Regions from separate parts of the Pseudomonas sp. LBUM1676 genome, predicted to be linked through region 1. Evidence: predicted binding sites of a transcription regulator. Region 1 holds the regulator's gene; the other holds the start of a gene.

Region 1 (5,516 bases):
AGTGCCGCCAGCTTCGTGCGTGAACACGCCCACGGCATCACCCAGGCCCGCGGTGGCGAAGGTGCCGCTCGCGAATTCTGCGAATTGATCCTGCGCGCCCAGGGCCGTCTCGATGCGGCCAACGCCGCGTACCTGTGAGCCAACTATGCTGAGCAAAAAGATTCGCAAATACCTGGTGTTCGGTTGCATCGCCGCGCTTTTTGCCGCGGTCGGCTACTGGAACATCAGTCCGGAGCGTTTCCTCGACAAGCCCCTCGTCAAGGCCGATGAAACCAAAATCGACTGGTACGCCACCAATACCCATAGCGTGCAGTACCTGCCGGACGGCAAACTGCAGTACGACATGACGTCAGACAAAGTCGAACACGTGAAAGCCAGCGACGTTACGCTGGTCAGCAAACCGGACTTGAACATGTTCCGCGGTACCGAATTCCCGTGGCATGTGCAGAGCGAACGGGGTGAGGTCAACTCCGGTGGCACCGAAGTCGAACTGATCGACTCGGTACGTATCGCCCGAACCGACGAAAAAAAGCGTACGACCATTATTACCAGCAGTCGCATGACCGTGTTCCCTGAGCAGCAATATGCGCAGACCGAGCAACCCGTTAGAATCGACGGCGCTGGTGGCGTGTCGACCGGCAAGGGCATGAAAGCGTATTTGAAAGAAAGCAGGATACACCTGCTATCGAACGTAAGAGGACAGTATGAGGCTCGTTAAAACCCTCCCTATTTTGCTCAGTCTGGGCGCAGCACTGGGAAGCGTGAGCGCCTGGGCTCTGCCGGACGATAGAAATCAGCCTATCCGCATTCAGGCCGACGACGCCCAACTGGACGACAAGCAAGGTATCGCCACCTACAAGGGTGATGTGATCATCACCCAAGGCTCGATGAAGGTCACCGGCAACACCGTGACCATCACCCGCACCGCCGATGGCGACATAGACGTGGTGACCTCGATCGGCAACCTGGCCTACTTCGAGCAGATGCAGACGGCCGGCGATTCCAAGCCGGTTCAGGGTTACGGCGTCACGATCCAGTACCACGCCTCGCAAGACCGCGTCGTGCTGATCGACCGCGCCAAAGTCATCGACAAGGATGGCAACGTCACCCAAGGCGAGAAAATCGTCTACGACACGGTCAAGAAACTGGCTAACGCCGGCCGCGCCACAGGCACCAAAGTCACCGAACAACGTCCGCGCGTCGACATGGTGATCCAGCCGAAGAAGAAATCCGACGAGCAAAAGGCCCCGTAATGGCAACTCTGAAAGCTCAGCATCTGGCCAAGAGCTACAAGAGCCGTCAGGTCGTGCGCGACGTCAGCCTGTCCATCGACAGCGGTCAGATCGTCGGCTTGCTTGGCCCTAACGGCGCCGGCAAAACCACCTGTTTCTACATGATTGTCGGGCTGGTGCAGGCCGATCAGGGTCGTGTACTGATCGACGACCTGGATGTCAGCCACCAGCCGATGCACGGTCGCGCGAAGGCTGGTATCGGCTATTTGCCGCAAGAAGCGTCGATCTTCCGCAAACTCTCGGTGGCCGATAACATCATGGCGATTCTCGAGACCCGCAAGGAACTCGACAAGGCCGGCCGCCGCAAAGAGCTGGAAAGCCTGCTGCAGGAATTCCACATCCACCACATCCGCGACAACCTCGGTATGAGCCTGTCCGGTGGTGAACGCCGCCGGGTGGAAATCGCCCGCGCACTGGCGACCAACCCGAAATTCATCCTCCTCGACGAACCTTTCGCCGGCGTGGACCCGATTTCGGTGGGTGACATCAAACAGATCATCCATCACCTCAAGGCCAAGGGCATCGGTGTGTTGATCACCGACCACAACGTCCGCGAAACCCTGGATATCTGCGAAACCGCGTACATCGTCAACGATGGCCAACTGATCGCCGAAGGCGATTCTGCCACCATCCTGGCCAACGAACTGGTCAAGGAAGTGTATCTGGGCCATGAGTTCCGCCTGTAAGCGCTGAGGTGTCCAGCTTGTCGCTCAAGCGCTTGTCTCGATAAAAAATCAACACTTTTTTATTGTTACAGCGCTCTAGGCAAACGCTAAAGTTTCGGGCATATAATTTGCTTATGTTTGGCGCTTCGGCGCCCTGTAGTGGATGGCGCATGTGCGCCGGCGAATAAGGTGTTAAGCCCCTGCCATGAAACCATCGCTAGTCCTGAGAATGGGCCAGCAGCTGACGATGACACCGCAGCTGCAACAGGCCATCCGCCTGCTCCAATTGTCGACCCTGGACCTGCAACAGGAAATCCAGGAGGCCCTGGAGTCCAATCCGATGCTCGAACGCCAGGAAGAAGGCGACGACTTCGATAATGCCGACCCCTTGGCCGACAAAGCCGAACAGCAACCCAACGCCGACGTTTCGGAACCCTCTTACCAGGAAACCGCCCCGACGGTGGATAACCTCGAGGAAGGCGACTGGAACGAGCGCATTCCCAACGAACTGCCCGTCGATACCGCGTGGGAAGACGTTTACCAGACCAGCGCCAGCAGCCTGCCGAGCAACGATGACGACGAGTGGGATTTCACCACCCGTACATCGGCCGGTGAAAGCCTGCAAAGCCATCTGCTTTGGCAACTGAACCTGGCGCCGATGTCCGACACCGATCGCCTGATCGCCGTGACCCTGATCGATTGCATCAACAATCAGGGCTACCTGGACGAAACCCTCGAGGAAATTCTCGAAGCCTTCGACCCGGAACTGGACATCGAACTCGACGAAATAGAAGCCGTCCTGCATCGCATCCAGCAATTCGAACCGGCCGGCATCGCCGCCCGCAACCTGGGCGAATGCCTGCTCCTGCAATTGCGCCAGTTGCCCGCCAAGACCCCTTGGCTGGCCGAGGCCAAGCGCCTGGTCACCGACTACATCGATCTGCTCGGCAGCCGCGACTACAGCCAGCTGATGCGTCGCATGAAGCTCAAGGAAGATGAGCTGCGCCAGGTGATCGAACTGGTCCAGAGCCTCAACCCGCGTCCTGGCTCGCAGATCGAGTCCAGTGAAGCCGAGTACGTCGTCCCCGATGTCATCGTGCGCAAGGACAACGAGCGCTGGCTGGTGGAGCTCAATCAGGAATCGGTGCCACGGCTGCGGGTCAATGCCCAATACGCCGGCTTCGTGCGCCGTGCCGACACCAGTGCCGACAACACCTTCATGCGCAATCAGTTGCAAGAGGCCCGCTGGTTCATCAAGAGCCTGCAAAGCCGCAACGAAACCCTGATGAAAGTGGCCACCCAGATCGTCGAGCATCAGCGCGGCTTCCTGGAGTACGGCGACGAAGCCATGAAACCGCTGGTGCTGCATGACATCGCTGAAGCGGTGGGTATGCACGAATCGACGATTTCACGAGTGACCACACAGAAATTCATGCATACCCCTCGGGGCATCTATGAGTTGAAATACTTTTTTTCCAGCCACGTCAGCACCTCCGAAGGCGGCGAATGCTCGTCAACGGCGATCCGCGCGATCATCAAAAAACTGGTTGCGGCGGAAAATCAGAAAAAGCCGTTGAGTGACAGCAAGATCGCTGGTTTACTGGAGGCACAAGGCATTCAGGTGGCTCGCCGCACCGTCGCCAAATACCGCGAATCCCTCGGGATCGCGCCTTCGAGCGAACGCAAGCGGTTGATGTAGAGCCACGCCACAGCGTTCCAGTGGTAGATCATCGGGTCTACCGCTTTATGCACTGGCAACGAAGGAGAAGCTGTATGCAAGTCAACATCAGTGGACACCAACTGGAAGTGACCGAACCTCTGCGCACCTACATCGGCGAAAAACTCGACCGATTGGAGAGGCACTTCGACAAGATAACCAACGTGCAAGTCACGATGAACGTCGAAAAGCTGCTGCAGAAAATCGAAGCCACGCTGCATATCCCCGGCGGAGAAGTGGTCGCCAACGCTGAGCATACTGACATGTATGCCGCGATCGACCTGCTGACCGACAAGCTGGATCGCCAACTCAAAAAGCATAAGGAAAAGACCCAGAGCCTCCTCCAGGGCGCAACCGGTCGTTAACACTCCCAACTCATGATCCGACTTGAAACCATCCTGACCCCCGGCCGTTCCCTCGTGAACGTGCCGGGCGGCAGTAAAAAGAAAGCCCTCGAACAAATTGCCAACCTGATCCACCGCGAAGTACCGGATCTGGAGATGCAAGACGTCTTTGAGGCTCTGATTGCCCGTGAAAAACTCGGCTCGACCGGTTTTGGCAACGGCATCGCCATCCCTCACTGTCGCCTCAAGGGCTGCACTACGCCCGTCAGTGCCTTGATGCACTTGGACGCCCCCATCGATTTCGACGCCATCGACGGTGCCCCGGTTGACCTGCTGTTCGTTCTGCTGGTCCCGCAAGCCGCTACCGATGCGCACCTGGAGCTGTTGCGCCAGATCGCCAGCATGCTCGACCGCAAGGAAGTGCGTGAAAAACTGCGCAGCGCCCCGAGCAATGAAGCCTTGTATCAGGTTGTCCTGGACGAGCAAAACGGTCAGTAATCATGCGCTTGATCATCGTCAGTGGCCGCTCAGGCTCAGGTAAAAGTACCGCGCTCGATGTTCTCGAGGACAACGGCTTCTACTGCATCGACAACCTGCCTGCCGGGCTCCTGCCGGAACTCGCCGAGCGCGCGCTGATCCACACCGAGCTGGCCCAGCCGCTGGTTGCCGTGTCCATCGACGCGCGCAACTTGCCGAGTCACCTGTCGCGTTTCCCCGAGCTGTTGGAGGAAGTTCGCAGTCGGCACATCCAGTGCGATGTGCTGTATCTGGACGCCGACGAAGAAACCTTGCTCAAACGTTTCTCGGAAACCCGCCGGCGCCATCCGCTGAGCAATGCCAATCGTTCGCTGGCGGAAGCGATCAGCGACGAGAGCATGCTGCTCGGGCCAATTGCCGACCTCGCCGATCTCAAGGTCAACACCACCAACCTGAACCTGTATCAGCTGCGCGATACCATCAAGTTGCGCCTGCTGAACCAGCCGGAGCCCGGTACCGCGTTTTTGGTGGAGTCCTTCGGATTCAAGCGGGGCATGCCGGTGGACGCCGATCTGGTGTTCGACGTACGCTGCCTGCCGAACCCTTACTGGAAGCCGGAGTTGCGCGAGCAATCCGGTCTCGATAAACCGGTTGCCGATTACCTGGCGTCACAACCGGACGTCGAGGAAATGTTCCAAGACATTAGCACTTACCTGCTCAAGTGGCTGCCCCGCTTTGCGGCCAGCAATCGCGCTTATGTCACTATCGCCATTGGCTGCACCGGCGGACATCACCGCTCCGTCTACCTGACCGAACGTCTGGGTCAGGTCCTGCAAAAAACCCTGAAGAACGTCCAGGTCCGCCACCGCGACCTCAGCTAAAGGATTCACATCGCGATGCCTGCTCTGGAAATCGAAATCATCAACAAGCTGGGCCTGCACGCTCGCGCTTCTGCAAAATTTGTCGGGGTTGCCGGTCAATTCAAGGATTGCTCGATCAGGGTGGGACGTACGCCGGAATC
Region 2 (5,516 bases), 1.0 Mb from region 1:
GTTGGCCCTGCACTTCGTTCAAGTCGGGATAAGGTTTGCTGGCATGCATCAAGCCATCCGAAATGTAAGGCTCGATGGGCGTATGACCATTGAAATGCGCAACGGCTTCCAACAGATGATCCACCGCAATCACCTTCAACCCCGACGCCAGGCACGCCTCTTCGGCATTGGCCCGCGGCACCACCAATGTCCGTCCGGCCTTGCGCGCTGCCAGTGCCGCCGGCAATACACCGCGAACGGCCCGCACTGCACCGGATAGCGCCAATTCTCCAAGGCATTCCACATCGTCCAGCGTCAACGTCGGCACCTGGACACTGGCCGACAAGATCCCCAAGGCAATCGCCAGATCGAACCGCCCGCCGTCCTTTGGCAAATCGGCGGGGGCGAGATTCAACGTAATGCGCCGCGCCGGAAATTGCAGACCCGAATTGATGATCGCGCTGCGCACGCGGTCCTTGCTCTCCCTCACGGCTGTTTCGGGCAATCCGACCATCGTCAGCGAAGGCAAACCGTTGGCCAAATGGACTTCCACGGTGACGGCGGGTGCATCCACGCCAATCTGGGCGCGGCTGTGGACGATGGAGAGGGACATGGTCGTTCCTTGAGCTGACGGAGAACCGCTTCCTGCGGTTTTTGAAGGGTAGTCGAGCTGGAATGCAGTGCTCAAGTAGAGGTTTACAAGACGTATCAATGACTTCTTTGCAGTCCGCCGATTGGCAGTATTTAGTCAATGAATTAGTCAGCTATTCGTTGAATAGGCCCTCTGCAATTGCTAGAATTTAGTCCAGGGCTCTTACAGAGCAGGGGTGTTGAGGTTCACTACGATATTGCCTCAATACTGTGGATGTGCAGGATTCGTGGATCCTGTGGTAGCGGCAACCGGCAACAAATGGTTGGCTTTCGACCCCTTTCGAGAGAGGTTTCTCGGACGTGCTAAGCGAGCGCTGCGACTACCAGCCCTGAATACATTGCAAAAAGGCGCCTATGGCGCCTTTTTTGCTTTCAGAGTGCCCACATTCATTGCACCCCGATTGCGATGGTTCTTGTACGCGGTCACGACGGAATAGAAATCGACACCCTCCGCATTCCGCTGCGGTGACAAAATCGCACACCCTCGCGCCCCCCTAACAATCGTCAGCCGGTATCCATCACGCGTTTGATAACCCTCACACAGCACTTGGGCGCCTTGGGTCAAAATTGCGGCAACAAAAGCCGGAATTTCATCAATCGACTTGCAGCCCCATCCAGGCAGCTCATGATGATGACCTTCCCAAATGTGATTAACCCCAAAGCCCTTGCCAAATCCTAAGTGCCTGCCGACTCGTAAATAAACTTCACCTCCTATCACAGACAAGTTCCGACTCTTGTACGCGGTGACATACGCATAGCTCAGTTCTCCTGATACGGGGTGAGGCACACCGTGATCTTTATCCAGGGTTGCAAAATCGATGACAGACAAAACAGGTAGTGTCGGTGCTGTAAAAAGCGAGTCGTCCATAATCGTCACACAGTAGGGACCAAGACGGATGGGCTCCGGCAATCGGGTTGGCAAATTTCACTGGATGTTGCGGGTACTGAGCCGGCCAATGATGAGGCGCAAAAAATAGCCACTCAGACGGTTTCTTTCATGAAAGGGAATTCAGTTCCGTCAACCGGCCAGTAAACCCCTTGGCTCAAATTCTTTGCCGTGCGCGGCGGCGACTTCAAAAAAGCGGCGTTGATTGGCCGATATATTTCCGGCCAGCCGAAGTGCTTCGGCGTGAAACGCTGCAATTTGTAGCAGTTTTGCCTTTCGTTTTTTTTGGCTCATACGCACCTCGTGCTAGATCTGACCACAGAAGGTAACGGAGAGAGACGGGATTTCGAAATCAGGTGAGAGCGACAGTTTTTGTAGGACTGTTCCGAAATGTATGAAGGCCAATGCCTGAATAGCGGGGGCGCTCTTGTGTGCTCGAGGGGGCTGCTTATGATCACAGCAGATCAAGCCACCCGGAGAAGGGAATATGAACACTAATGGAATGCGCTCGATTCATCCCGGAGAAATCCTTGAGCAGGAGTTTCTTGAGCCATTGGGCGCCACGGTGGCTGATCTTGCTTGCCAGTTTCCTGATTTCGAGATTGAACTGACAAAACTTGTAGCGCAGAGCACAGGAGTCAGTCCGGACCTTGCCAGGAAGCTGGCCACTCACTTCAATACCACGCCCGATTTTTGGTTGAATCTGCAATCGACCTACGAAGTGCGCAGTGACGATATCGAGCGTGGTTAGGTTGTCTATAACGACTGGAATACTCGCGACGCTTTTTTCCACCACGGCACATTGACCGCGTGTTGTGCCGGTTCTTCATTCGGCAGCAGATGCGGCACATCCTGCAGCCGAATCCACGGCTGGTTATTCCAGTGCAGCAAACTCAGCGACATCTCGGGCCAGTTCAGACGGCTCAGGAGCGGGCGTTCGGTTGAGGTGGGTTGTTCTGCGTCTCTTAGGGCTGGCACCACATCGTGGGTCAACCATTCGCGTAAGGCTCGGTATTCCGGGCAGTAGTGGTAGACCAATAATGCGTAAACGCCGGATTCGCTGATCAGCAGCGTGTTTTTGATGCTGCCGTGGCTGAGTATTTTTGCGGTTTGGCGTTGGTCGGGGTCGAGTTTTCGGAGGGTGCGTTCGTCGAGGAAGAGGCGCAGCAGTCGGCCGAGGTCGCGGGCGCTGAACCAGGGTTGGTTTTGCAGGAGAAGGGCGTGGAGGTGGAGTTTGTGGCGGGTGAAGATGTGGGGGACTAGGTAGTTTTCGTCCATCGTGCAGTTCTCGGATTCGAATGAAGAAAACTGCCTCTGATCGTCGCCAAACGAAAAGGGTGGCAGCTATGCGCGGGTTGGCGAACCGGTGAACCCCGAAAAACCGGCAGACCCGAAGGTCTCCCACGCAAAGCCGCCATAATTCGAGATGGGAATAATTCCCTGATTCGAACGTGGTCACGGTGCGTCGGGGCTTTCCAGGTCGCCAAACCCAGTGCTGAACATTCAGCATTGGGTGAGCTTAGGAACCTGGGCTTTGCGGCGCAATCGGACGGCGGTGGTGATGTTTGTAGGACGTTGCTGAGATGTGTGCGGGACTCAAAAGATCGTCCGAACGCGGCCCGAGCCCTCGGCAGCTCCTACAGGGGTGGTCGAGCCAGTGTGGGGTGGCTTGGAAGACCGAGGCGACCCTATTCGCGAGCAGCCTCGCTCCCACAGGGGGCCGCGTTGTCATTTGGGTTATTCGGTTGGTGGGTTGAGCTTCGCTTCCAGCTCGGCGACTTTCGCCTCGAGGCTTTCCAGCCGTGCCCGGGTTCGTGCCAGCACGACCATCTGGCTGTCGAATTCTTCACGGCTCACCAGATCCAGCTTGCTGAAGCCGCTCTGCAACAAAGCCTTGAACTGGCTTTCGATTTCGCTTTTCGGCAGTGGGTTGTCGCCGCTGAAGAGGCGGGAGGCGGTGCCGCTCAGGGCGTCGAGGAAGTCTTTGGGCGCGAGCATGGGAAATGGTCCTGGAAACAATGGCGAGCAGTGTATCACGCAGTGTCTATAGTCAATCCCGACCGCAGGGATGCACGCTTTTCGCGCATGCGCACAGACGGCGGCGCACTGTTGTTGTGCGTAATCCCCGGGCCATTCTGGCGCAGGGGCCGCTGGTTGCGATCAAGTCGTTGAATTCAGTGGTTTTAGTGGAGATGGCAAGCTTTCTGCTTAGTCGGTAGTGACCCATGCACTGATGCAGTCGCTGTGACGAATGCAGTGCGCCAAGCGGAACGGGGAAGTTTCGTGCGGAGTGGTTAGCTGGCGTCGGACGGGCAGGTAAGGCCGACGATGCGTTACAAAGCCAGGCACTGCGCTTAGACTTGAGTCGGGTTTGTTTTCCTGGGGCAAGTCCACCAATTCGGGAGAGAGTTTTCATGAAGCTAGTCACTGCCATCATCAAGCCGTTCAAACTGGACGACGTGCGCGAGTCGCTGTCCGAGATCGGCGTGCAGGGCATTACCGTTACTGAAGTCAAAGGCTTCGGTCGGCAGAAGGGTCACACCGAGCTGTATCGCGGCGCGGAGTACGTGGTCGATTTTCTGCCCAAGGTGAAAATCGATGTCGCTATTGACGACAAGGATCTGGATCGGGTTATCGAGGCGATAACCAAGGCGGCCAACACCGGCAAGATCGGTGACGGCAAGATCTTCGTGGTCAATCTGGAACAGGCGATTCGCATCCGTACCGGCGAAACCGATACCGACGCAATCTAAGCCGCCACAAACCCAACGCCCCAGGAGAAAACAATATGACTCTGCGTAAATTCGCAGGGCTAGGAGCCCTGTTGTCCCTCGTAATGCCCGGCCTGGTCATGGCGGCAGACGAAGTGGCGGCCCCAGTCCTCAATTCGGGTGACACTGCCTGGATGCTGACCTCGACAGCCCTCGTGCTGTTCATGACTATTCCCGGCCTTGCGCTCTTCTACGGCGGCATGGTTCGCTCCAAAAACATTCTTTCCGTGATGATGCAGTGCTTCGCCATTACCGGTCTGATCAGCATTCTGTGGGTCATTTATGGCTACAGCATCGCGTTCGACACCACCGGCATGGAGCAGGGCGTCGTCAACTTCAACTCGTTCTTCGGCGGCATGGGCAAGGCGTTCCTTGCCGGTGTCACGCCATCGAGCCTGACGGGTCCCGCGGCGCTGTTTCCTGAGGCGGTGTTCATCACCTTCCAGATGACCTTCGCCATCATCACCCCGGCGCTGATCGTCGGTGCCTTCGCCGAGCGGATGAAGTTCTCCGCCATGCTGATCTTCATGGGCATCTGGTTCACCCTGGTGTATGCACCGATCGCGCACATGGTCTGGTCCGGCAACGGCGGCCTGATGTGGGACTGGGGCGTGCTCGACTTCGCCGGCGGCACCGTGGTGCACATCAACGCCGGTGTGGCCGGTCTGGTCTGCTGCCTGGTACTGGGCAAGCGCAAAGGCTTCCCGACCACCCCGATGGCTCCGCACAACCTCGGCTACACGCTGATGGGCGCTGCAATGCTGTGGGTCGGCTGGTTCGGTTTCAACGCCGGTTCCGCCGCGGCGGCCAACGGTACTGCCGGTATGGCGATGCTGGTGACCCAGATCGCAACCGCCGCCGCTGCCCTGGGCTGGATGTTCGCCGAGTGGGTCACCCACGGCAAACCAAGCGCACTGGGTATCGCTTCGGGTGTTGTGGCCGGTCTGGTCGCCATCACTCCGGCCGCTGGCACCGTGGGCCCGATGGGCGCGCTGGTGATCGGTCTGGCCGCGGGCGTGGTGTGCTTCTTCTGCGCCACCACCCTGAAACGCAAACTGGGCTATGACGACTCCCTGGACGCCTTCGGCGTGCACGGTATCGGCGGTATCCTCGGCGCGATCCTGACCGGCGTCTTCGCCGCCCCGGCTCTGGGTGGTTTCGGCGCGGTCACCGATATCGGTGCACAGGTATGGATCCAGCTCAAAGGCGTGGGCTTCACGGTGATCTAC

The links. The regulator sigma-54, encoded in region 1, starts transcription at its own class of promoters, with help from an activator protein. The targets are predictions, from matches to a motif close to ANTGGCATNNANNTTGCTNT.
Region 2: a site for sigma-54 is predicted at 3,708-3,727, ahead of glnK (P-II family nitrogen regulator). Genes of this name have one in related genera too.

Annotation. Positions count from the first base shown of each region.
Region 1 is NZ_CP166777.1:876,703-882,218, reverse strand. Features, by position in the region: gene ACA041_RS03965 (KdsC family phosphatase) at 1-138, shown strand, start outside; gene lptC (LPS export ABC transporter periplasmic protein LptC) at 146-718, shown strand; gene lptA (lipopolysaccharide transport periplasmic protein LptA) at 705-1,253, shown strand; gene lptB (LPS export ABC transporter ATP-binding protein) at 1,253-1,978, shown strand; gene ACA041_RS03945 (RNA polymerase factor sigma-54) at 2,163-3,656, shown strand; gene hpf (ribosome hibernation-promoting factor, HPF/YfiA family) at 3,731-4,039, shown strand; gene ptsN (PTS IIA-like nitrogen regulatory protein PtsN) at 4,052-4,516, shown strand; gene rapZ (RNase adapter RapZ) at 4,519-5,376, shown strand; gene ACA041_RS03925 (HPr family phosphocarrier protein) at 5,392-5,516, shown strand, end outside.
Region 2 is NZ_CP166777.1:6,695,033-6,700,548, reverse strand. Features, by position in the region: gene ACA041_RS31055 (YifB family Mg chelatase-like AAA ATPase) at 1-592, opposite strand, end outside; gene ACA041_RS31050 (hypothetical protein) at 983-1,498, opposite strand; gene ACA041_RS31045 (hypothetical protein) at 1,649-1,810, opposite strand; gene ACA041_RS31040 (HigA family addiction module antitoxin) at 2,004-2,267, shown strand; gene ACA041_RS31035 (BRO-N domain-containing protein) at 2,273-2,794, opposite strand; gene ACA041_RS31030 (accessory factor UbiK family protein) at 3,254-3,514, opposite strand; gene glnK (P-II family nitrogen regulator) at 3,931-4,269, shown strand; gene ACA041_RS31020 (ammonium transporter) at 4,305-5,516, shown strand, end outside.